3 regions of the Marinobacter albus genome follow, and region 1 is predicted to be linked to each of the others. Evidence: predicted binding sites of a transcription regulator. Region 1 holds the regulator's gene; each other region holds the start of a gene.
What was found. Region 1 encodes sigma-54, which starts transcription at its own class of promoters, with help from an activator protein. Its sites were predicted from a motif close to ANTGGCATNNANNTTGCTNT; they were not measured.
Positions count from the first base shown of each region.

Region 1 (7,977 bases):
TACCGCCATACCCCGGATAACGAGCGTGAGGGTCTGGCTGCCCGCTATACCACCCATGCTGGCGACAATGGGCATGAGCACGGCCAGCGCCACCACCTTGGTGATGGTTTCTTCAAACAGGCCGATGACAGCCGAGGCGATGAACGCAGTGATAAGGTTAATGCCAAGCCATACCGCGCGTCGCCGGGTCGTTTTCCAGACCGGGGCAAAGGTATCCTCGTCCTCATCAAGACCGGCCATGCTCATCAGTGAGTGATCGGCATCCTCGCGGATAACGTCGACCACGTCATCAATGGTGATCCGCCCCAGCAGCCTGCCATCCTCGTTCACCACCGGGGCCGAGATCAGGTCGTAACGTTCGAACAGCGTCGCGACCTTGGTATCCGAAAGGGAGACCGGAATGGGGTCGATGTCGGTGTCCATCACTTCCCGCACCGTGGCTGCGGGATTGGATACCAGCATTTTCGTGATTGGCAGCATGCCGATGAACTCGTCGCGGCGGCTTACCACAATCAGGCTGTCGGTCATCGGGGGCAGGTTGCGGTGTCGGCGCAGGTAACGTAATACCACGTCGATACTGATGTCAGGGCGCACCGTGATGGTGTCCGTGTTCATCAGGCCGCCGGCCGTGTCCTCGGGGTAGGAGAGTACCTCTTCGACCCGCTGGCGGTCCTGCTCGTCCATGGTGTCCAGAACTTCCTGGATCACCGTGTCCGGTAATTGCTGAAGCAGGTCGGCGAGATCGTCTGACTCGAAATCTTCAATGATATCGGCCAGTTCCTGGGCGTTCAGCTGGCTCAGGAAGTAACCGCGGATATCGTCGCTCAGGTACTGGAGGACTTCCCCTTCCAGTTGCTTGTCCACCAGGTTCCAGAGCAGCGCGCGCTGGCGAGGTGGGGACGATTCCAGGAGGTGGGCAATATCACTGGGGCTCAGGCCGCCATTCAGGATGCGGGCAACCTGTTTCAGGGCGCCGCTATCCAGAGCCTCGCTCAGGGAGCGGAGACGCTGGCGGGCCTGGCTTTTCTCCAGAATATCGGTCATGGATCACCCACAGTCAGAAAACCCTCGTATTATAACGGAGTTAGGAGGCAGAGGTGAGAGAGAGTTGTAGGTGAATTCCACAGAAACCGACGGTGCACGGGTTTTACGTCGGGTAATTACTCGCCTTCGCCGAAATAGTCGTTGATTAATTCCGTCAGGGCTTCAATGGCCGCTTCCTCGTCAGGGCCATCGGCGATGAGCTCCACATCGGTGCCCTGGCTGGCCGCAAGCATCATCACCTGCATGATATTTTTTGCGTCCACATCCCGGCCTTTTCCGCTGATCCGCACGCTACTGTCAAATTCGGACGCCGTTGCGACCAGTTTTGCAGTCGCCCGGGCGTGCAGTCCCAGTTTGTTGATGATGGTTATGGGGCGACGAATCATGGTGCGCTCAGATTTCTCCCCGGGCCTGCAGGTGCGGTAATTCCGTGTGACGAACCTGAACGTTGCTGTAGGTTTTCCGGAAATGTCTGCACAGTTGCTCGCTCACGTACACCGAACGATGCTGGCCACCGGTGCAGCCAATCGAAATGGTCATGTAACTGCGGTTGCTGTCGGCAAAAGAAGGTAGCCAGGTTTCCAGGAAGCTGGTCAGGTCGCCGATCATTTGGCCCGTGGCCGGTTCCTTTTCCAGAAAATCGATAACAGGTTGATCGGTTCCAACAAACTTGCGCAGGCTGTTATCCCAGTAGGGATTCGGCAGGCAGCGAACATCGAATACGTAATCCGAGTCAAGGGGGACGCCGTGCTTGAATCCGAACGACTGGAAGAGCAGGGCCAGCTCCTGATCCTTGCGGCCGACAACGCGCTGTTTGATCATGTCACGGAGTTCGTACATCGACATGCCGGTCGTGTTCACGTAAAGGTCACAGAGCTTGGACAGTGGCTCGAGGAGTTTTTTCTCGTTACTGATCGCCTCGCGCAATGAGGTCCGGTCGTCGCTCAGCGGGTGCTTTCTCCGGGTGGCGTGAAAGCGCTGGAGCAGGGACTGCTCGTCCGCATCCAGAAAAATGATCTCGACGGTGACCCCGGTTTCCTGCAGCTGACGGTAAATGACCTCGAAGTTGGCCAGCTCCCCGGACAGGTTGCGTGCATCGATACTGACAGCCATTTTGTGGAGTCGCCCCGGCGATTCCTGCGCGGCCGCTTCGCGGGTCAGGGGAAACAGCAGCCCGATGGGCAGATTATCGATGCAGTAGTAGCCGAGATCCTCGAGCACATGGAGCGCCGTACTCTTGCCGGAACCGGATCTGCCGCTCACGATGATCAGTTTCATGGGCACTCTGTCTCCACTCTCTGGGGTGTTACTCGGTCGCAGTGGTCATGCGCTTGTATAGTGTGGTGGCGTCATCACACTGCCGAAGCCCATCGCAGAACGCCCGCTCGTTGAACTTCTCCGCCAGCTGGCTGAGCAGTTCCAGGTGTTCGCTGGTGGCCTCCTTGGGGACGACGAGGGCAAACACCAGATCCACGGGCTGGTTATCGATGGCGTCGAACTCGATGCTTTCCTCGAGCGTCAGCAGAACGCCTACCACGTGATCCAGTCCTTCCAGCCGACAGTGGGGTATGGCAATACCCTGGCCAATCCCGGTACTGCCGAGACGCTCCCGGGACACCAGGTTATTGAAGATCTGGGTCTCGCTGAGCGATTCGTCGTGCCGGTGGATCTGTTCGGCGATGAATTCCAGCACCCGCTTCTTGCTTGATGCCGGTACCCGGCATAGGGTCAGCTCCGGTGCAAGGATGTTATCTATGGTCAGGGATGTGTCGCTCATGAATCGACTGCATTTCCGTAAAAAAAAGGCTGCGGCAGGTGCTCCATGCCGCAGCGCGATGAGATGACATGCATGAAAACGGGCGGTTAACGAGAGCCGTTTCCGTGCATCCGGTCTACATTCTTTTCCTTGTGCTTGAGGATCTGGCGGTCCAGTTTATCAATCAACCCGTCGATCGCTGCGTACATATCCTCGTTTTCAGCCTTTGCGTGAATATCACCACCAACCACGTGCAACGTTGCTTCCGCCATCTGACGCACCTTTTCCACCTGCAGGGTAACCTGGCAGTTACTGATATGGTCAAAGTGTCGTTCAAGTTTCTCGAATTTTTCTGAGACGTAATCCTTCAGTGCGGGAGTCAGTTCTACGTGATGGCCTGAAATGTTGAGTTGCATAGGCGTCTCCTGTTGTCATCATGCCGGTCCCAAAAGGCCGGACTGAGGGCTGGCGCACACCGCGCCGGCAAAGTTTGGCTCGGAGGAGCGCTGTACTCGACAGTGCTCCCCTAAACCAGTCTTTTTCGCTCGTTAGAGGGTGGAATATGCATCGCTTCCCGGTACTTGGCGACGGTTCGACGGGCCACTTTGATGCCCTGTTCCCCTAGCATGGCTGCAATTTTACTGTCACTCAACGGCTTTTTCGGAGTCTCGGCCGCTATCAGCTTCTTGATCATTGCACGGATGGCTGTCGATGAACATTCCCCGCCTTCATCGGTACTGACGTGGCTGGAGAAAAAGTACTTGAGCTCGAAGATTCCCCGCGGAGTGTGCATGTATTTCTGGGTGGTGACCCGGGAAATCGTCGATTCGTGCATTTCCACCGCCTGCGCTATGTCGGAAAGGATCAGTGGCTTCATGGCTTCTTCGCCCTGATCCAGAAACCCCTGCTGGTGCTCGACGATGCGTGTTGCCACTTTCAGCAGGGTTTCATTGCGGCTCTGCAGGCTCTTGATAAACCATTTGGCTTCCTGCAACTGATCCCGCAGGTAGGTGTTATCGGCACTGCTGTCTGCTCGCCTTATAAGAGAAGCATAGCTCGCATTGACGCGGATGCGTGGTGCAATTTCAGGATTCAGCTCAACCCGCCACCTGTCGTTGTGTTTGCGGACGATGACATCGGGAATCACGTAATCGGGTTCGGCGCGATCAATGACGTCGCCCGGACGCGGATTCAGACCGGTGATCAGGGCCAGGACTTCCCGCAACTGATCTTCCTTGAGCCGGCTGCGGCGCAACAACTGGGCGTAGTCCCGGTTGCCCAGCAGATTGATGTAGTGGGTGATGACGAGGCGTGCCTGGGCCAGCCAGGGGGTGTCAGGCGGCAACTGGTTCAGTTGGATCAGCAGGCATTCCTGCAGATCCCGGGCAAATACGCCGGGTGGGTCGAAATGCTGCAACCGGTGCAGCACCGCTTCCACCTCGTCCAGTTCAAGCGGGTCTTCCTCGTTTTCATCCAGCAGCCCTGAATGGATCTCGTCCAGCGGGCTGGTCAGGTAACCCCGTTCGTCCACCGCATCCATCAGGGCATGGGCAATGGCCTGATCACGTTCACTCAGTGGTGTCAGGTTCAACTGCCACTCAAGGTGGTCCTGCAGGGTTTCACTGGGGGAATTGCGGGTTTCGAAGTCGTGATCGTTTTCGTCGTCGTTGCGGGCCGCCGGGGCAGGGGCGGACTGATAGATATCATCCCAGGCGGTGTCGACCGGAAGATCGTCGGGGATGTTATCCGGTATCTCGTTTTCGGAGGTCCAGTCGGGGCCGTTTTCCGACTCATCCCAGTCGGTGTTGGTGTCAGAGCCCGCATCTGCTGCCGTTTCCGCGGCTGATTCTTCGTGGCTGTTATCATCGTCACTGGATGCGGTGTCGGCCTGATCGTCGTCTTCCGAGGTTTCCAGCATCGGGTTGGATTCCAGAGCCTGCTGGATTTCCTGCTGTAGATCGAGGGTGGATAGCTGTAGTAGCCGGATCGCCTGTTGCAGCTGGGGCGTCATGGTCAAGCTCTGACCCAGCTTTAACTGTAAGGAGGCTTTCATAACCATGGTTCAGGATCCGTCACTCATCAGGCTCTGCTTTACCGTAAGTTCAAAAAAATTGTTGTATGCCGGTCACTTGCCCTTGGCGCGAAACAGCCTAGCAAGTTCTTTGCCGAGTTTACTTGCTCGGGTTCATCAACACAATCGGGCAGCACTGCTCACAAACGGAATTCATTACCGAGGTAAACCTCTTTTACTTGCTGGTTTGCGAGAATGGTTTCCGAATTGCCGGACGCAATGATGTGTCCCCCGGAAACAATGTATGCCGTTTCACAGATGTCCAGGGTTTCCCTCACATTGTGGTCTGTGATCAGTACCCCAATGCCTTTGTCCCGCAGGTGGCGGATAATGTGCTTGATGTCGCTTACCGAAATCGGGTCCACGCCGGCAAAGGGTTCGTCCAGAAGGATAAAAGCCGGTTCCATGGCCAGTGCCCGGGCAATTTCGACGCGCCGGCGTTCGCCTCCGGACAATGCCATACCCACGCTGTCGCGAATGTGGGTAATGTGGAATTCCTCCAGCAGTTGCCCCAGCCTGCTTTCCCGGTCGGCCCGGCTCAAGCCCTTGCGGGTTTCCAGAATCGCCATCAGGTTGTCGCGGACGGTCAGTTTCCGGAACACCGAGGCTTCCTGGGGCAAATAGCCGATCCCTTTTCGGGCCCGGCCATGCATGGGCAGTGGCGTGACGTCCTGGCTGTCAATCGTGATGCGGCCCCGGTCGGCCGGGACCAGCCCGACGATCATGTAGAAACAGGTGGTCTTGCCTGCACCATTGGGGCCCAGCAGGCCGACGATCTCGCCACTGCGAATCTCCAGCGAGACATCAAGCACCACTTTTTTCTGCTTGTAGCTTTTTGCCAGGTTACTGGCTCTCAGAACTGCCATCGGATCCCTGTATGCTCCTGGTGCTGCGTGGCTGAATGACCATCTCGACGCGGCCGCTGCCGGTTTCGGTCTTTGTGCCGCCCTCGGCAGTCACTACCCGACGGACGGTATCATAATGAATGACATCGCCCCGGAACAGGTTTCCATTCTGCTCAATGATCGCGTCCCGTTCAAAAGTCAGCAGGTTCTCCGCGGCCGACCAGGTGATGTTGAGAGCCCGGGCATCGGTTTCACCCTCTCCGTTGCGGGTGGGTTGCTGATAACGGGCGGGCTTGCCAGAGGCCTCAACCCGGCTCAGTCCGTCAACGTCGCGATAAAGGACCACCCGGTCCGCCGTAAGCCGGGTCCTGCCCTGAATCAGTTCAACGTCGCCGGTGTAGGTGGCAATGCCCTTGGCGTCGTCAAGCCGGGCGCTGTCCGCGCTCACGTTAATCGGCAGGTCCGAATCCAGGCTGAACGCGGCGACGGGCCCGGTTAAGGTCAGGGCCAGGGTGATCGCCAACAGCGTTCGTAGTCGGTTATTTGCCAGTTTCATAGCGTCCTTCCACCTGGGAGTTAAGTTCGAGAATGCGCTCGTTGATCCAGGCCTGCATGCCTTTTGCCCGGGTTACGCCAATCGTGTCGGTAATGGTGACGGGGGCATCGGTGTAGACGGTGCCCAGGTCGTTGTCCAGCGTCAGGCTCGTGGTTGTCAGAGTGGCTTCCCGTTCGCCGATGGTTCTGACCACCCGAACATGGTCGGTCAGGTAGAGAACCCCCTCGTTCTGCAGCCAGCTGCCGTTCTCCGCCTCGACAATCCATGGGGTGGTCTGCGGCTCGCCGAAGAGCTTGGCCCGGGGGGCTTTCATCGTCGCAATATTGCCTTCTTCGAACTGTTCGATTCGGGGGCTGGTGAACTGGATTTTCAGGTTGCCTTCCTCGTCATAGGAGGTGTAGCTGCCGTTAATGACAAAGCCGTCCGGTTCGGCCTTGCCCCGGAGCTCCGCCGCCTCATCCTGAACCACGGGCGGCTCGTCACTGCGCCACATCAGGAACACGGTGGCTGCGATGGTGCCGCCAAGAGCCAAAGAGCGCAACCATGGCCGATGCTCCAGCGTGAGCACTGAAATCAGGCTGCTTTTGTCTTCGATCTCGGTGATGTCGTTTTCGCCAGGAGAGGCATCGCTCATGCTTCGGGCTCCAGGAATTTTGACAGGGCATTATCAAGCTTGTCCTGCGCTGTCAGCAACAGATCGCATGCCTCGCGGACGGCCCCGTTACCGCCGGCTGCCTGTGTGCAGTAGTCGGCGTGCTCGCGCACCAGCCAATACCCGTTGGGGACTGTTATGCCGAGGCCGGCAAAGCGAATTGCGGGCAGGTCGGGCAGGTCGTCGCCCATGTAGGCAATGGCCCCGGGCGGAACATTCATGGTACTGACCAATTCTTCAAGGGCTGTCCGTTTGTCTTCCCGCCCCTGTATCAGGTGGGGGATGCCCAGATCCCGCATGCGTTTTTCGGTCAGGGGTGACTGGCGACCGGTGATAACAGCGACGGTAATGTCAGCTGCCATTAGCTGTTTCAGGCCCAGCCCGTCCAGAATATTGAAGGCTTTCAGTTCATCACCACTGGCGCTGAAGTACAGTTTGCCGTCACTCATGATGCCGTCTACGTCGAGGGCGATCAGGCGAATACGGGCGGCTTTTTCCAGGAGCGCCTGGGGCCAGGTGTTCCGCAGTGGACTGGTGTGGGTGGCCATCAGATAACTCCCGCCCGGAGCAGGTCGTGCATGTTGATTGCGCCGACCAGTTCTCCCCCTGCATCGGTGACGGGCAGGGCGTTTATCTTCATCTCTTCCATGATGTTCAGTGCTTCCGCCGCCAAGTGGTCTGCCTCGATGGTTTTGCCGTTGTGGGTCATCACCTGCTCGATCGGCGTGACGTGGACATCGACGTTCTTATCGAGGGTACGACGGAGGTCGCCATCGGTAAACACACCGGTCAGTTTGCCGGCTGCATCCACCACGGTTGTCATACCCAGCCCCTTCTGCGAAATCTCCAGCAGTGCCCCGCTCAATGTTGTGCCTTCCGGGACTCTTGGAATCCGGTTGCCGGTGTGCATGATGTCGGAGACCCGGAGCAGGAGGCGTCGCCCAAGACTGCCGCCCGGGTGAGAAAGCGCAAAATCCTCGGAACTGAATCCACGGGCCTCAAGAAGAGCAACCGCGAGGGCATCGCCCATCACCAGTGTTGCGGTGGTGCTGG
Region 1 is NZ_JASSQD010000001.1:1,293,641-1,301,617, forward strand. Features, by position in the region: gene mgtE (magnesium transporter) at 1-1,044, opposite strand, end outside; gene QQF73_RS06095 (HPr family phosphocarrier protein) at 1,161-1,430, opposite strand; gene rapZ (RNase adapter RapZ) at 1,438-2,322, opposite strand; gene ptsN (PTS IIA-like nitrogen regulatory protein PtsN) at 2,351-2,821, opposite strand; gene hpf (ribosome hibernation promoting factor) at 2,908-3,216, opposite strand; gene QQF73_RS06115 (RNA polymerase factor sigma-54) at 3,327-4,853, opposite strand; gene lptB (LPS export ABC transporter ATP-binding protein) at 5,012-5,737, opposite strand; gene lptA (lipopolysaccharide transport periplasmic protein LptA) at 5,715-6,272, opposite strand; gene lptC (LPS export ABC transporter periplasmic protein LptC) at 6,256-6,906, opposite strand; gene QQF73_RS06135 (KdsC family phosphatase) at 6,903-7,472, opposite strand; gene QQF73_RS06140 (KpsF/GutQ family sugar-phosphate isomerase) at 7,472-7,977, opposite strand, start outside.

Region 2 (7,977 bases), on a different contig from region 1:
CGGATCCGTTTCGCCTACATGAACCTGTGTTTCTTTACCGAAGCGGACGAAGCAGTGTTGCAGCTTGAGCTTGGACACGAATTTGCAGACCTTTACCGGTTCAATATTGAAGTGGTGATGGCCTCCCTCATGGACGTCAATCTCCTGCTGTTCGGCCAGCGATTGATTGAAGGGGGGCGTTGTCTGCTGGACTTTGCCGAGCCGGCAGACAGTTCGGTATACCGGAGCCTGTTCGGACAACGGTTGGAATTCGGTTGTGGCGTCAATCAGCTGCGTTTTCAGCGGCGGTTCCTCGACTTGCCGATGTCTCTGTCCAATCCGGTCACCCGGCGGGTGGCAGAGGCCCAGTGTGAACAGGAAATGCGCTCCATCGAGGCGGCCACCTCGGTGTCGGAAAGGGTGGAGCGTGCGCTGGAATCGGCCCGGGGCGGGCGGTTGCCCGGTCTGGAGGAGATTGCGGGCCAGATGCACGTGTCGCCACGGACGTTGAGGCGCCAGTTGGCGAGCGAAGGCTTGCGGTTTCAGCAGTTACAGGATCGACTGCGCCATCGGCGGGCGCTGGAACTTTTGGGTCGCAAAGAACTGGGTATCGATGCCATTGCCGAAACGCTCGGTTACAGCGATCCCTCCAATTTCAGCCGGGCGTTCCGGAAGTGGCAGGGCGTTTCCCCCGGCATCTGGCGGAGCAACCCGGACGGCCAGGTCGGCGACGATCACTCTTCCAGGTAGGTGTACCCTTCCAGACCCGCCGCCAGTTCGGCAAGCAATGCCGTCTGGTTTTGTTCCGACAGGTCACTGGCGCGGAACTTGTGCCGATACGCCTGCAGCAGGGAGTCGGGCTCGAAGTTCACATAGCGAAGCACCTTGGCAACGGTGTCGCCGTTGATTGGCTTGCCGATTTCGAAGCCGCCGTCCGAGCCCATTCGTACGTCCACCGAGTGGGTGTCGCCGAACAGGTTGTGCATATCGCCGAGAATTTCCTGATAGGCGCCAGTCATGAAGAACCCCATCAGCAATGGCTCCCCGGGCCGGTCCTCCGGGAGCGGCAGGGTGGTTTCGGTGCCCTGGCCGTCAACGTACTGGTCGATACGGCCGTCCGAGTCGCAGGTGATGTCCTGAATGACGGCGCGGCGATTGAGCGGTCGGTTAAGACCGTTAATGGGCATGACCGGGAAGATCTGGTCAATACCCCAGACGTCGGGCAGCGACTGGAACAGGGAGAAATTCACGAACAGTTTTTCAGCAAGTTTCTCGTTCAGTTCGTCAATGATCTCCCGATGCGCCCGGTTGGCGGTATCCAGTTGGCTGCGGAGCATGCGGCAGCAACGGGTGTAGAGGGTTTCAGCGTCGGCTCGCTCTCGCAGGGACAGCAGGCCGTGGGCGAACTGGGCGTGAACGTCGGCCATGGCGTGCATTACGTCGTGATAGATCTCCGCCAGCGACCGGGGCGTGTCGGCATCCTCAAGGCTTTGCAGGTCCCGCCACAGGTCATGCAGCGGGCCTGAGGCTTCGGCAGCGGGAGGCTTCGGGTCGCGATTGTCCGGTACTTCCCGGTCTATCACGTTGGTCACCAGCACCGAGTGGTGCGCGGTCAGGGCGCGGCCGGACTCGCTGATCAGGTCCGGATGCGGCAGGCCGTGCCGGTCGCACTCCGCCTGCAGCACATGAATGACGTTGTAGGCGTATTCGTGCACGCTGTAATTCATCGAGCAACTGCTGCGGGAGCGGGTGCCTTCGTAATCCACGCCCAGGCCACCTCCGATGTCGACGGTGCCGATGGGCGCCCCCATTTGCCGCAATTCACTGTAGAAGCGGGCACATTCCCGCAAGCCGGTCTGGATGTCCCGGATGTTCGCGATCTGGGAGCCAAGGTGGAAGTGCAACAGCTGCAGGGTGTCCAGCGCGTCGGCGTCACGCAGTGTGTTGACCACATCCAGAACCTGGCTTGCCGACAGGCCGAACTTGGATTTTTCGCCACCGGTGTTCTGCCAGTTGCCTTTGCCGATGGTGGCAAGCCGGGCGCGGACCCCGATCAGGGGGGAAACGTCCAAGTCCCTGGCTTCCTTGAGAATCAGTGGCAGCTCTGACTGCTTTTCCACCACGATGAACACCCGGTGGCCCAGTTTCTGGCCGATCAGCGCCAGGCGGATGTATTCCCGGTCCTTGTAGCCATTGCAGACGATCACCGAGCCTGGCTGGCGGGACATGGCCAGCACTGCCATGAGCTCGGGCTTGCTGCCCGCCTCCAGTCCGATCTGGCCCTTGCTGGCGGCCGGCTCGGCGGACACCAGTTCCTCGACCACCCGGTGCTGCTGGTTCACCTTGATCGGGTAGACCGCTGTGTACCGGCCCTGGAAGTCCTGGTCTGCGGCAACCCGATTGAAAGCGTCACACAGCTTGTTGACCCGATCATGGAGGATGTCGGTAAAACGTATGAGCACAGGCAGCTGAACGCCGGAATCCGACAGCGAGCGTGTCAGTTCCGGCAGGTTGATACGCGCCGGGCTGCGACCGCGGTCCGGGCGAATCAGGACTTCGCCTTCCTCGTTCACGCCGATGTAACCATCGCTCCAATGGGCGATATTGTAGACCTTGTGAGCAGCGGTGCCGCTGGATTCGCTCATGCTTGCTATCCTGTCAGAAAACCGGGGCCGTCCGGGTACAGGTAACCGAGGCCGTTGTTAGGTCGCATTGTATGGATTCCGCACGCAGGCTAAAAGAACCGGGTGTGGAAAATACGTGGCGTATCCCGTTGATTAAAGCTTTAGCTGCCCGGGTGGCATCCCTACAATACGCCTTTTGACCCCGCTTACGGACCACAGCAGGAGAAACATGATGACGGCATTGAACGAAGGCTGGTTTACCGAGGTGTTTCAGGATCAGGGAACCGCCTTTTCCCTGCAGGTGAAGAAGAAACTGCATGAAGAGCAGACCCCGTTCCAGAAACTGGAAATCTATGAAACCGAGACCTTCGGCAATCTTATGGTACTGGATGGCTGTGTGATGCTCACCAGCCGGGACAACTTCCTGTATCACGAGATGATGACCCATCCGGCCCTGTTCACGCATAAAGACCCGAAAAAAGTGGTGATTGTCGGTGGTGGTGACTGCGGCACCCTGAGGGAAGTGCTCAAACACCCCGGGGTGGAAGAAGCCTGGCAGGTGGAGATCGACGAGCGGGTGACCCGCATGTCCGAGAAGTACTTTCCGGAGCTGTGCGAATCCAACGGAGATCCTCGAGCCAACTTCTTTTTCGGCGACGGAATCCAGTGGGTCCGCGATATCGAGCCGAACAGCCTGGATCTCATTATCATCGACAGCACCGATCCGGTGGGCCCGGCTGAAGGCCTGTTTGCGCTCGACTTCTATCGCGACGCGATGCTGGCCCTGCGTGACGGCGGCCTGATCGTGCAGCAGAGCGAATCGCCCCTGCTGCACACCAACACCATCATCAAGTCGATCCACGAGGATATGCGCAAGGCCGGCTTTGACCATGTCCAGACCCTGCCGTTCCCGCAACCGGTGTACCCGACCGGCTGGTGGAGTTGTACCATGGCCGGAAAAGACAAACCGGTCCGCTACTTCCGAGAGGAGGACGCCGACAACCGTCCGTTCGTGACGCGTTATTACAACGCCGGCGTTCATAACGGAGCCCTGGCCATGCCCCAGTTCATGCTGGATGCCCTGGAGGATCCCGTTCTACCCGGTGAAGCCTGAAGCGCTCGTCGACTCGACAGCCTGACCAATTTGGCTACACTCAGGGGTGTGCTCAGAAAGTGAGTGGTGCCGTGGTTCGCTGTGCAGGAGATGTGGAAAATGGATGTACGCAAGGGTGAGGCAGAACGTCACTGGTTTCGCAGTGATCGGTTCGAGTTGGTGAATGGACAATGGTATTTTCAGACCCGAGAGGGATCGCTCGAAGGTCCATTCGACAATATCAGGGAGGCACAGATGGAATTGCTGCTGTATCTGCGCCACTCCGACGATGTGCTATACAGCGGTACAGGCTGAAAACGCGCAACCAAGAAACAAAAAAGGCGCCCCGAGGGGCGCCCTTTTTGATCCTGTCAGCTGGGATTACGGCTTGGTGCTGACAAACTCCGGGTAGGCTTCCATACCACACTCGGACAGATCCACACCTTCGTACTCGTCTTCTTCGGAGACCCTGATGCCCATGATGGCTTTCAGGATGCCCCAGACGATGAGGCTGGTACCGAAGACCCAGACGAAGATGGTGAGCATGCCCACGAGCTGACCCATGAAGGTCGCGTCTGCGTCGGACAGCAGAACTGCGAAGATGCCCCAGATACCGACCACACCGTGGACGGAGATGGCACCGACCGGATCGTCGATACGCAGCTTGTCGAGGGTGACGATGGAGAAGACCACTATCACACCACCAACGGCACCGATGATGGTGGCCAGCAGCGGAGACGGATCAGCCGGCTCAGCGGTGATCGCTACGAGACCAGCCAGGGCGCCGTTCAGGGCCATGGTCAGGTCAGCCTTGCCGAACATGATGCGTGCCACGATCAGCGCGCCGATCAGACCGCCCGCTGCGGCAGCGTTGGTGTTCAGGAACACGTTCGCAACTTCGTTGGCGACGCCGATACCACCCAGTTTCAGGGTAGAGCCACCGTTAAAGCCGAACCAGCCCATCCACAGGATGAAGGTACCAAGCGTTGCCAGTGGCAGGTTGGCGCCCGGGAAGGCCTTGATCTGGCCGTTCGCGCCGTACTTGCCCTTACGAGCGCCCAGCAGCAGGACGCCAGCCAGAGCGGCAGCTGCACCAGCCATGTGAACGATACCGGAACCGGCATAGTCGCTGTAGCTCAGCTCGTAGATACCGAATACGGAATCACCGTTCCAGGTCCAGGAACCCTGCATCGGGTAGATCACGCCACACATGACAACGGCGAAGGCCAGGAAGGCCCACAGCTTCATGCGCTCGGCGACCGCACCGGAAACGATGGACATGGCAGTGGCAACGAAGACCACCTGGAAGAAGAAGTCGGAAGCACCGCTGTACTCACCCATGTCGCCAAAGCCCGCTTCGGTCGAAGCAGCCAGAACGCCGGCTACTGCCGCGTCGTCCATTTCAGCAACGGTGGTGATGCCGCTCAGGAAGATACCGCCGCCGTACATGATGTCGTAGCCGCAGATCAGGTACATAGTGCAGGCAACGGCGAACAGGGCAATGTTTTTGGTCAGGATTTCAGTGGTGTTTTTCGCACGCACCAGACCCGCTTCCAGCATTGCGAAACCCGCGGCCATCCACATGACCAGGGCACCGCACACCAGGAAGTAGAAGGTGTCCATTGCGTACTGCAGTTCAAAGATATGATTAAGATTGCTTTCCATGTGAAGCCCTCCGCACGAGGCTTTTCAGGTTATAAATTTTTTTGCGTTGGCTGTTCGTTTATTCGAGCTGGATCAGACCGCTTCTTCGCCGGTTTCGCCAGTCCGGATCCGGATGGCTTGCTCCAGTTCAGTCACGAAGATCTTGCCGTCACCGATCTTGCCGGTGTTGGCCGCCTTGGTGATGGATTCGATGACCTGGTCAAGCAGGTTGTCGCCGATGGCAACTTCCACCTTAACCTTGGGCAGGAAATCCACTACGTATTCCGCGCCACGGTAAAGCTCTGTGTGGCCTTTCTGCCGACCGAAGCCTTTGACTTCAGTGACGGTTACGCCTTGCACTCCAATCTCGGATAGTGCCTCACGGACATCATCCAATTTGAAAGGCTTGATGATCGCTGTCACAAGTTTCATTGCTTTCTCCTTGATATAGCCGTCTCAGCAGAGAGGGCCCGTCGGCCATTTGCTGAGTTCGGGATGCTGCCACCTCGCACACCAATTGTGCGGATTGCGTGCGAGACCTGTAGCATCGTATGTGCCAACGCAAAAAAAACATTAAATAACAGTGCGTTACCTAATGTCTGTCCCAGTTTGGAGCAAAAGCGTGCACCAAAAATGGGCGCTGTACCCCGGAATGAGCCAAATTAGAGCGGGCTCTGTCGGAGCGTCGTCGGGCATTATACCGTCGACCGGATACAGTATGGCAGGGGCTGCGGTGTGATACACTCCCGCGAAGCGGTTACAGGCCCTGTCCTTTGGTCTGGATCGTCCATTATTTGAACCAGCGAGGTGATGCGTGAAAGGTCCGCAGGATTTTTTCTCCCAGTTGCAGGGCCAGTTTGGCCAGTTCGTTCCCGATATGGCCCGTGCTGCCCGGGAAGACTTTGAGGCTCAGGCGCGGGCCACCGTGATGGCCGTGCTGTCTCGCCTGGAACTGGTTACCCGGGAAGAGTTTGATGCCCAACAGGCCGTGTTGATGAAGACCCGTGAGAAGGTCGAGGCCCTTGAACGCCGGGTTACTGATCTCGAGCAGAAACTGCAGGACCAATAACCTGTAGTGGGCCGGCAGGATGCCGCGCCCGACTATCTCACCTGCTGCCAACAGACCATGGAAGGTTGTCATGCTTGCTATTGTTCATTCCCGCGCCAGTATTGGCGTATCCGCTCCCGCGGTGACCGTCGAAGTCCATCTCTCGGGTGGCCTGCCCGCACTCTCCATCGTCGGTCTGCCGGAAACCGGTGTCAGGGAAAGCAAGGACCGGGTTCGCAGTGCCCTGCTCAATGCCGGTTTTGAGTTTCCTGCCCGCCGGATCACCATCAATCTGGCGCCCGCCGACCTGCCTAAAGAGGGTGGTCGATTCGATTTGCCCATTGCGCTTGGCATTCTGACCGCCTCTGGCCAGCTTCCTCCCGACAGCCTCAGTACGCTGGAATTTGTCGGAGAATTGTCCCTTGATGGTGCACTCCGTCCTCTGAAGGGCATTCTTCCCGCAGTGCTCGCAGCCCGCGGCGATGGTCGTGTTCTGCTGGTGCCCCAGGCCAACGCCGAGGAAGCCGCACTGGCCAGCCAGGAGGATGTTCTGGCGGCGGGGCACCTACTGACCGTGTGTGAGCATCTCTCAGCCCGCGCAAGACTGATCCCGATTGGGAGGGCATCAGCGCTGCTCAATTCGGCGGGGGCCGGGGACGTGCCGGACCTGTCCGATGTTCGCGGCCAGGCCGTTCCCCGGCGAGCCCTGGAAGTGGCCGCGGCCGGAAACCACAATCTGCTGTTCTTCGGGCCGCCCGGCACCGGCAAGAGCATGCTGGCCAGTCGCCTGCCGGGGATTCTGCCGGCCTTGAGCGATGAAGCCGCCATGGAGGTCGCCAGTGTGCATTCGGTTGCGGGCCTGGTGTCAGGGACCGAAGGATGGCGCAGGCCTCCGTTTCGCGCGCCCCACCATACCGCGTCCGCCGTGGCGATGGTTGGTGGTGGCAGCAGTCCCCGGCCAGGGGAGATCTCCCTCGCCCATCGCGGCGTACTTTTCCTCGACGAGTTACCGGAGTTCGAACGCCGGGTGCTTGAGGTGCTGCGAGAACCCATGGAAACCGGGGAAATTGCCATCAGCCGGGCGGCACGGCAGGTTCGTTTCCCCGCCTCTTTCCAGGTGTTGGGAGCGATGAACCCTTGCCCGTGCGGATTCAGCGGGCACCCCACTGTTGAGTGCCAGTGCACACCTCAGCAGGTTCTGCGCTACCGATCGAAAATTTCCGGACCGCTTCTGGACCGGTTCGATTTACACGTCGAGGTGCCGGTTCAGAGCGGCGATCTCCTGATGCGACCGGGCGGGGAGGGGGAATCCAGTGCGGTGATTGCCGCCCGGGTTGCTGAGGCTCGATCGCGTCAGGCTGCCCGCGGGCATCTGAATTCGGCTTTGTCAGGCCGGGTTCTGCACGAGGCCTGTCGGCTGGATGGGCCGGGTGAGCGCCTGTTGTCTGGCGCGATGGAGAAGCTGGGGCTTTCGGCGCGAGCGCTGCACCGCATTCTCAGGGTGGCCCGGACCCTCGCGGACCTTGAAGGTTGTGACGCGCTGGCCCAGGCGCATCTCGTCGAAGCGCTGGGGTATCGCCAGCTTGACC
Region 2 is NZ_JASSQD010000002.1:654,364-662,340, forward strand. Features, by position in the region: gene QQF73_RS14475 (AraC family transcriptional regulator) at 1-729, shown strand, start outside; gene speA (biosynthetic arginine decarboxylase) at 714-2,624, opposite strand; gene speE (polyamine aminopropyltransferase) at 2,836-3,717, shown strand; gene QQF73_RS14490 (DUF6316 family protein) at 3,817-4,011, shown strand; gene QQF73_RS14495 (ammonium transporter) at 4,078-5,361, opposite strand; gene glnK (P-II family nitrogen regulator) at 5,434-5,772, opposite strand; gene QQF73_RS14505 (accessory factor UbiK family protein) at 6,155-6,409, shown strand; gene QQF73_RS14510 (YifB family Mg chelatase-like AAA ATPase) at 6,480-7,977, shown strand, end outside.
Region 2: a site for sigma-54 is predicted at 5,882-5,901, ahead of glnK (P-II family nitrogen regulator). Genes of this name have one in related genera too.

Region 3 (7,977 bases), 210 kb from region 1:
GGTTCAGGATAATGGCGGCCACCGCACACAGGGCGATGCCTTCGAGGTGTCCCAGAACCATGCCACCGATACCGAAGACCAGGGTGACGCCCACAATCACCAGGTTGCGCGACTGGGAAAGGTCGACCTGATGACGAATCAGGGTGTTGAGGCCGACCACGGCAATAGAGCCGAACAGCAGGCACAGGATGCCACCCATGACCGGAACCGGAATGGTCTGCAGCGCCGCGCCAAACTTGCCGACGAACGCCAGCACAATGGCGATGACGGCAGCCCACCACATGACCCGGGGATTGAAGTTCTTGGTTAGCATGACCGCACCGGTGACTTCCGAATAAGTGGTATTGGGTGGGCCACCGAGCAGAGCCGCCGAGCTGGTTGCCAGGCCGTCGCCCAAGAGGGTGCGATGCAGGCCCGGTTTTTCGAGGTAGTTCTTGCGGGTGACGTTACCGATGGCCAGGACGTCGCCAATGTGCTCGATGGCCGGAGCGATGGCGACCGGAATCATGAACAGGACGGCGCCCCAGCTGAACTCGGGTGCGACGAATTTCGGCATGGCGAACCACGCCGCTTCCTGAACGGGGGTGGTGTCGACGATACCGGCAAAGGCCGACAGCACGTACCCGGTGATGACCCCGAACATAATCGGAATCAGGCGAAAAATGCCGTGCGACCAAACCGACATGACGATGGTCACCGCCAGTGAGATCATGGCAATCCAGATGGCCGTGTCGTAGGGAATGAGCTGGGTCGCTCCGTCACCGGTGCGGCCCGAGGCCATGTGCACGGCGACCGGGGCCAGGCCCAGGCCGATCGTCATGATTACCGGGCCAATCACCACGGGCGGCAGCAGGGCGCGGACAAAACCCGTGCCGCGAAGGCGAACCAGGCCGCTGAGCAGGATGTAGAGAATACCGGCCGCCATCAGGCCGCCCATAGTTTCCTCCATGCCGAATTTGCCCTTGGAGGCGATGACCGGGGCGATGAAGGCGAAGGATGAGGCCAGGAAAATCGGGATCTGGCCCCCGGTGACGATGTGAAAAATGATGGTGCCGAGGCCTGCGGTGAACAGGGCGACATTGGGGTCCAGCCCGGTGATCAGGGGCATGAGGACCAGGGCGCCAAAGGCGACCAGCAGCATTTGCGAACCGGCGATGGCCTGTTTCCAGATCGGGTCGTTGGTATGATCCTGCATGCTTATACGTCCTTCTGCTTGGTACCAAAGATCTTGTCACCGGCATCGCCGAGGCCCGGCAGGATATACCCTTTCTCGTTCAGACGGTCGTCAACCGAGGCGGTATAGATCGAAACGTCCGGGTGCTTTTCCAACACTTTCTTGACGCCTTCGGGAGCCGCAACCAGCACGAGGGCCCGAATTTCGGTGCTGCCCGCTTTCTTGAGCAGGTCGATGGTGGAAATCATCGAGCCGCCGGTCGCCAGCATCGGGTCCACGATCAGCGCCATTCGCTGATCCAGTTCGCCGACCAGCTTTTCCAGGTAGGTGCTGGCCTCCAGGGTTTCTTCGTTGCGGATCTGGCCGACCACACTCACCCGGGCGACCGGGATCAGGCTCAGGACGCCGTCCAACATGCCCAGCCCGGCTCGCAGGATGGGAACGATGGTGATTTTCTTGCCGTGGATCTGCTCAACGTTGACCGGGCCCGCCCAGCCTTCAATCGTCTTTTCCTGAAGATTAAAATCCTTGGTGGCTTCGTAAGTCAGCAGGGCGCCAACCTCCTGTGCCAGTTCACGAAAATTCTTGGTGCTGATGTCCGCCCGGCGCATAAGGCCGAGTTTGTGTCGGATCAGTGGGTGTTTAACCTCGTGGATTGGCATGGGTCACCTGTGTGTCTGGTTGGTCTGTCGTGGTTTTTCAGCGCGTTCAAATGGCGCAAGGATACCGTATCTGAGGAGGAACGTCAGGCGACACCGGGAGAAAGCCCGGGGAATTCGGGTAAGGAGTGGTACGGATCTTGCGATGCCACCTCCAGAAGGCGCCAGGGCGTCAGACTTTCGACCCTGAAACCCTCTTCAGGTAAAGCCAAGCGGAGAAGAGTCCTGCATGGACAGAGCATTAGTCCTTAACAACGTCAAATCCCTGACGCGGGGAAATCTGGGCATTCCCATTATGCTGATGGGGCTTCTGGGCATGATGATCCTGCCGATGCCCGCGTTCCTGCTGGACGTTTTCTTCACTTTCAACATTACCCTGTCCATCGTCATCCTGCTGGTGTGTGTTTACGCCATGCGCCCTATGGAATTTGCCTCCTTCCCCACGGTGCTGCTAGTGGCGACGCTTCTGCGACTGGCCCTTAACGTGGCTTCCACCCGCATCGTACTGCTGGAAGGTCATGAGGGTGGAGACGCTGCAGGTAAGGTGATCGAGTCTTTTGGTGCCGTGCTGATTGGTGGCAACTACGCCGTGGGGCTTGTGGTCTTCGCCATCCTGATGATCATCAACTTCCTGGTGGTTACCAAGGGCGCCGGCCGGGTCTCCGAAGTCAGCGCCCGCTTTACCCTCGACGCCATGCCGGGCAAGCAGATGGCCATCGACGCCGACCTGAACGCCGGTTTGATCAACCAGGACGAAGCCAAGCATCGCCGGTCGGAGATTGCCCAGGAAGCCGACTTTTACGGCTCGATGGATGGCGCCTCGAAGTTCGTCAAAGGCGATGCGGTTGCCGGCCTTCTGATTCTTGCAATCAACATCATCGGTGGCGTGGCCATTGGCATGTTGCAGCACGATTTGACCTTCGGGCTGGCCATGCAGCGTTATGCACTGCTGACCATCGGTGACGGGCTGGTGGCCCAGATACCCTCACTGCTGCTGTCCACATCCGCCGCCATCATGGTTACCCGGGTGACCTCCAGCCAGGACATGGGCGGCCAGATCCTGAGCCAGATGTTCAGTGCGCCCAAGGCCTTGGCCATCGCGGCCGCCATCCTCCTGATTCTGGGTCTGATCCCGGGGATGCCGCACGTTGCTTTCCTCGGGCTCGGCAGCCTCGCAGCGGCCGCGGCCTGGTATATCTGGAAGCAGGATCGCCAGACCGTTGAGGAAGACGGGGTCTTCCCGGGTCGTGGCGGCGCCGTGGGCGTGCCGCGCTCGACGGGGCAGGATCTGCCGCCCGGCGGAGACAGTGGTGGTGATGCCGGCCGTCAATTACCCGCGCCCGGGGAGAGCAAAGAGTTGGGCTGGGACGACGTCGCTACGGTCGATATTGTCGGACTGGAAGTGGGGTACCGGCTGATTCCCCTCGTGGACAAATCCCAGGGTGGTCAGCTGCTGAGCCGGATCAAGGGCGTGCGTAAAAAGCTGTCGCAGGATCTGGGCTTTCTGATGCCGTCGGTACACATTCGCGACAACCTGGACCTGATGCCCAACGTTTACCGCATCACGCTGATGGGCGTGACCATCGCTGAGGCTGAGATCCATCCGGAGCGGGAACTGGCCATCGATCCCGGCCAGGTGTTCGGGAAGGTCGAGGGAATCCAGGGCAAGGATCCGGCTTTCGGGCTGGATGCCATCTGGATCGAGCCTGACAAAAAGGACCAGGCCCAGACTCTGGGCTACACCGTGGTTGATGCCAGTACCGTGGTTGCGACCCATCTGAACCAGGTGTTGCAGAAGCATGCCCATGAGCTGCTGGGGCACGAGGAAGTGCAGAAGTGGCTGGATCAGTTGGAGAAAGTGTCGCCGAAGCTGGCCGAGGAGCTGGTGCCGACGACGGTGTCCATCAGCCTGTTGCTCAAGGTGCTGCAGAACCTGTTGAAGGAAGAGGTCCCCATTCGGGATATGCGCTCGATTGCCGAGGCCATCGTCAACGTTCATCCCAAGAGTCAGGATCCGAAACTGCTGACTACGGTGGCGCGCCAGTCCCTGCGACGGATGATCGTTCAGAGTATCTGTGGCAACGAATCGGAGATTCCGGTCATCACCCTCGATCCGGATCTGGAACAGTTATTGCTAAAGTCTGTTCAACAGAGTCAACAATCCGGCGGTCAGGACGACATCGGTCTGGTTCTGGAGCCGAACATGGTGGAGAAGCTGCAGCGTTCCCTGCAGGACAGTGTTCAGCGCCAGGAAATGCTGGGCAAGCCGGCAATTCTGCTGGTTTCCGGACCGTTGCGACCGGTACTGGCGAGGTTTGCGAGCTACGGGGTAGAGCGCCTGCACGTGCTCTCCTACCAGGAAATACCGGATAACAAACAGATCACTATCGTGGCGTCCGTCGGTCAGTAATGACACGGACCACAACGCGGCCAGCGCCCGCAAAGGGGTTGCCGGTGGAGGATGAGTCAGTATGAAAGTAAAACGGTTTTTCGCTCAGAGCATGGCAGAGGCGCTGAAGCAGGTCAGTGAGCAGATGGGGCCGGATGCCGTGATTCTTTCCAATCGTCGTGTTGACGGTGGCGTCGAAATCGTGACGGCACTGGACTACGACGAGAACATGGCGCGCCAGCGACTGGGTGACAAGGCCGAGTCTGCCATCAACGGGTCGCGGCTGGCGGAAATGCAGGCCGACCAGCATCGCCGGCTCGAGGACGAGCTGAACCGTTCCCGTGATCGAATCCGTGAAGTGCGGGAAAAGCGGGCAAAAGCGGGTGCAACCTATTCCGGCGCCACGTTTGCGGATCTGAACGAGGCAGCCTCGTCCGGCTTTGACGAGTCGGTGGCAGCGTCTGCGCCGAATGCTCGGGGGTATTCCGATGAGCTGGCCCAGATGCGGGCTGAAATCAGCTCACTCAAGGATATGATGAGCGGCCGTTCCGCCGAGCCGGCAAAGCCAGTCAGCAATGCGCTCCAGCAGCGGCTGGCCGAGCGACTGCAGGAGTTTGGTCTGAGCAGTGACCTGGCGGGTTCGCTGTCCCGCCGTCACAAGGGCGGCCGGCTTGAAGATGGCTGGAAGCAATCCCTGAAAATGCTGGCAACCGGCGTCCGCACCTCGCGCCAGGAATGGCCGGACGAGGGAGGGGTCTACGCGTTGGTTGGTCCGACAGGTTCCGGTAAGACCACCACCATCGGCAAGCTGGCGGCGCGTTATGTGTTGCGACACGGAGCGGACTCCCTGGCCCTGGTGACGACTGACCGCTACCGGGTGGCCGCTCACGAGCAGCTGTTCGTGTTTGGTCGGATCCTGAACGTTCCGGTGCGGGTGGTGGATGAAAGCCATTCGTTGGACGATATTCTGGACGAGCTGTCCGGTCGGCATCTGGTGTTGATCGATACCGCCGGCCTGACCAGCTCGGACAAAGGCTACCAGGAGCAGTTGGCCGAGCTGGCGCGCAGCCACCACAACATTCGTACTCATCTGGTGGTGTCTGCCACCAGCCAGCCGCGTATCATGAAATCCGTGTGGCATTGCTATAAGATGGCAAATCTTGCGGGCTGCGTAATGACAAAGATTGACGAAGCCCTGACACTGGGGGAATCTCTTGGGTTCGTGATGGAAACCGGATTGCCGGTGGCCTATTACACGGACGGGCAGAAAATTCCCGAGGACCTGCACCACGCGGAAGCCATTCCCCTGGTGCGGCTGGCGGTGGAACGGCTGAAACGCCTGCAGCAACAGCAGTCGGTTGCTGAAGGGGCCTGAGCGCGAACGCACCTTTACCGGATGACAGAGTATCCGGCGCGCAGAGCTGGCGCCGTTCAATGACAAGACGAGCCCTCAGTACAACTGGCGAGAGACAAGAATCAACATGAGCAAAGCACATCCGGTACAGGTGATTGCGGTTTCCGGCGGCAAGGGTGGGGTCGGCAAGAGTAACGTGTCGGTTAACCTTGGAATTGCCCTGGCGCAGAAAGGTCGCCGGGTGGTGATTCTGGATGCCGATCTCGGCCTGGCCAACATCGATGTCCTGCTCGGAATAACGGCCAGCCGGAATATTGCCGATGTGCTTTCCGGCGAGTGCGAACTCAAGGACATACTGGTCAGCGGGCCAGGTGGAGTCAAGATTGTTCCGGCCTCATCGGGCACCCAGCGCATGACCCACCTCAGCCCGATGGAACACGCTGGACTGATCAACGCCTTCAGTGAGCTGGGTGACCAGATTGACGTACTGATCGTCGATACCGCAGCGGGTATTTCCGAATCCGTTGTCAGTTTCCTCCGGGCATCGCAGGAGCTCCTTTTTGTCGTCTGCGACGAACCTACCTCCATCACCGATGCCTACGCCCTGATCAAGCTGATGAATCGGGAGTACGGCACAAACCGTTTTCGTATCCTGGCGAACCAGGTGCGAAATGAGCAGGAAGGCCGCCACCTGTTTGAGAAACTGAGCCGGGTGACCGAGCGCTTCCTTGATGTCGCATTGCAATATGTGGGTATGGTGCCCTACGACGAAGCCGTCAAAAAAGCGGTGCAGCGGCAGCGGGCGGTGCTGGACGCCTATCCCCGCGCCAAGGCGTCCCTGGCGATCAAGGCCTTGGCCGATAAAGTGGACAACTGGCCGTTACCGTCCTCGCCACGAGGCCATCTGGAGTTCTTTGTAGAGCGGCTCGTCCAAGTCTGAATCTGATCCAGTCAAAACAACACCGGATACATGACATTGGCGAAACATCTGGGAATCTATCAGCAGTCTGATGCGAAAAGCCCTTCGCGGCTCATTGAAGAGCATGCACCGCTGGTCAAGAAAATAGCCCTTCATCTCATGGCCAGGCTGCCTGCTTCGGTGCAGTTGGAAGACCTGATGCAGGCCGGCATGATCGGACTGCTCGAATCCGCACAACGCTACAGCTCGACCAAGGGCGCCACCTTCGAAACCTATGCTGGTATTCGGATCAGGGGCGCCATGGTGGATGAGATCCGCAAAGGCGACTGGGTGCCCCGTTCCGTCCACCGAAATGCCCGCCGGATATCCCAGGCCATCAAGGCCGTTGAAGACCGTCTCGGTCGCGAAGCCCAGGACCTCGAAGTCGCGCAGGAACTGGGCATGGAGTTATCCGAATACCATGCCTCACTTTCCGACGCGAACAGCGGACGACTTTTTAGTCTGGATGAGCTCAATGAATCCGGGGAGCTGCCGATAGAAGAGGCAGAGACCAGTGATAATCCGCTGGACGGTCTGGCATCCGACGCCTTCCGGCGCAATCTGGCTGAAGCCATTGAAGACTTGCCCGAACGCGAAAAGCTGGTGTTGAGCCTGTATTACCAGGAAGAGCTGAACCTCAAGGAAATCGGTGCTGTTCTGGGAGTGAGTGAGAGCCGTGTCAGTCAGATTCACAGCCAGGCCGCACTCAGATTGCGTGGGCGCCTTGCAGACTGGCGTCGCGACGCAGACGACTGAATGAGTGCTCCCTGTGTCCGGTTCATAGAGCTCTGTAGCTTTTGGTAACCGGCGCTTTACACGGACACCAAAGATCAGACAATAAGTGCTTCAAACAGCGGCCTGCTAGATTTCGAACTCGAAGGTCAAACGAATTCCGGGTGTTACCAACTGGAGGTCCCATTGGACAAGAACATGAAAATCCTGATTGTGGATGACTTTTCCACAATGCGACGGATCATCAAGAACCTGCTGCGAGATTTGGGCTTCAGCAATACCGATGAAGCCGATGACGGCAACACCGCGCTGCCGATGCTGAAGAGTGGCAAGTACGATTTTCTGGTAACGGATTGGAACATGCCGGGGATGTCCGGGTTCGATCTGCTTAAAGCCGTGCGCGCCGATGAAAATCTGAAGACGTTACCGGTGCTGATGGTAACGGCGGAAGCCAAGCGGGACCAGATCGTGGCTGCCGCCCAGGCCGGCGTGAATGGCTATGTGGTCAAGCCGTTCACGGCAGCGGTCCTCAAGGAAAAGATTGAGAAAATCTTCGAACGCATTCAGTAACCTGAGGTCGCATGGCTCTCATGAGCAATAGCAACAAGAACCATCGGAGCCTCGATCCGGAGGTGACAGAGCAGTTGCAGCGCCAGAGTGCGGAGCTGGCCGAAAGCGTGAAGGCCGGAGATTTTGCCCAGGCGATGACCG
Region 3 is NZ_JASSQD010000001.1:1,501,827-1,509,803, forward strand. Features, by position in the region: gene QQF73_RS07055 (uracil-xanthine permease family protein) at 1-1,195, opposite strand, end outside; gene upp (uracil phosphoribosyltransferase) at 1,198-1,836, opposite strand; gene flhA (flagellar biosynthesis protein FlhA) at 2,063-4,243, shown strand; gene flhF (flagellar biosynthesis GTPase FlhF) at 4,305-5,597, shown strand; gene QQF73_RS07075 (MinD/ParA family protein) at 5,704-6,516, shown strand; gene QQF73_RS07080 (RNA polymerase sigma factor FliA) at 6,547-7,290, shown strand; gene cheY (chemotaxis response regulator CheY) at 7,453-7,836, shown strand; gene QQF73_RS07090 (protein phosphatase CheZ) at 7,857-7,977, shown strand, end outside.
Region 3: a site for sigma-54 is predicted at 1,961-1,980, ahead of flhA (flagellar biosynthesis protein FlhA). Genes of this name have one in related genera too.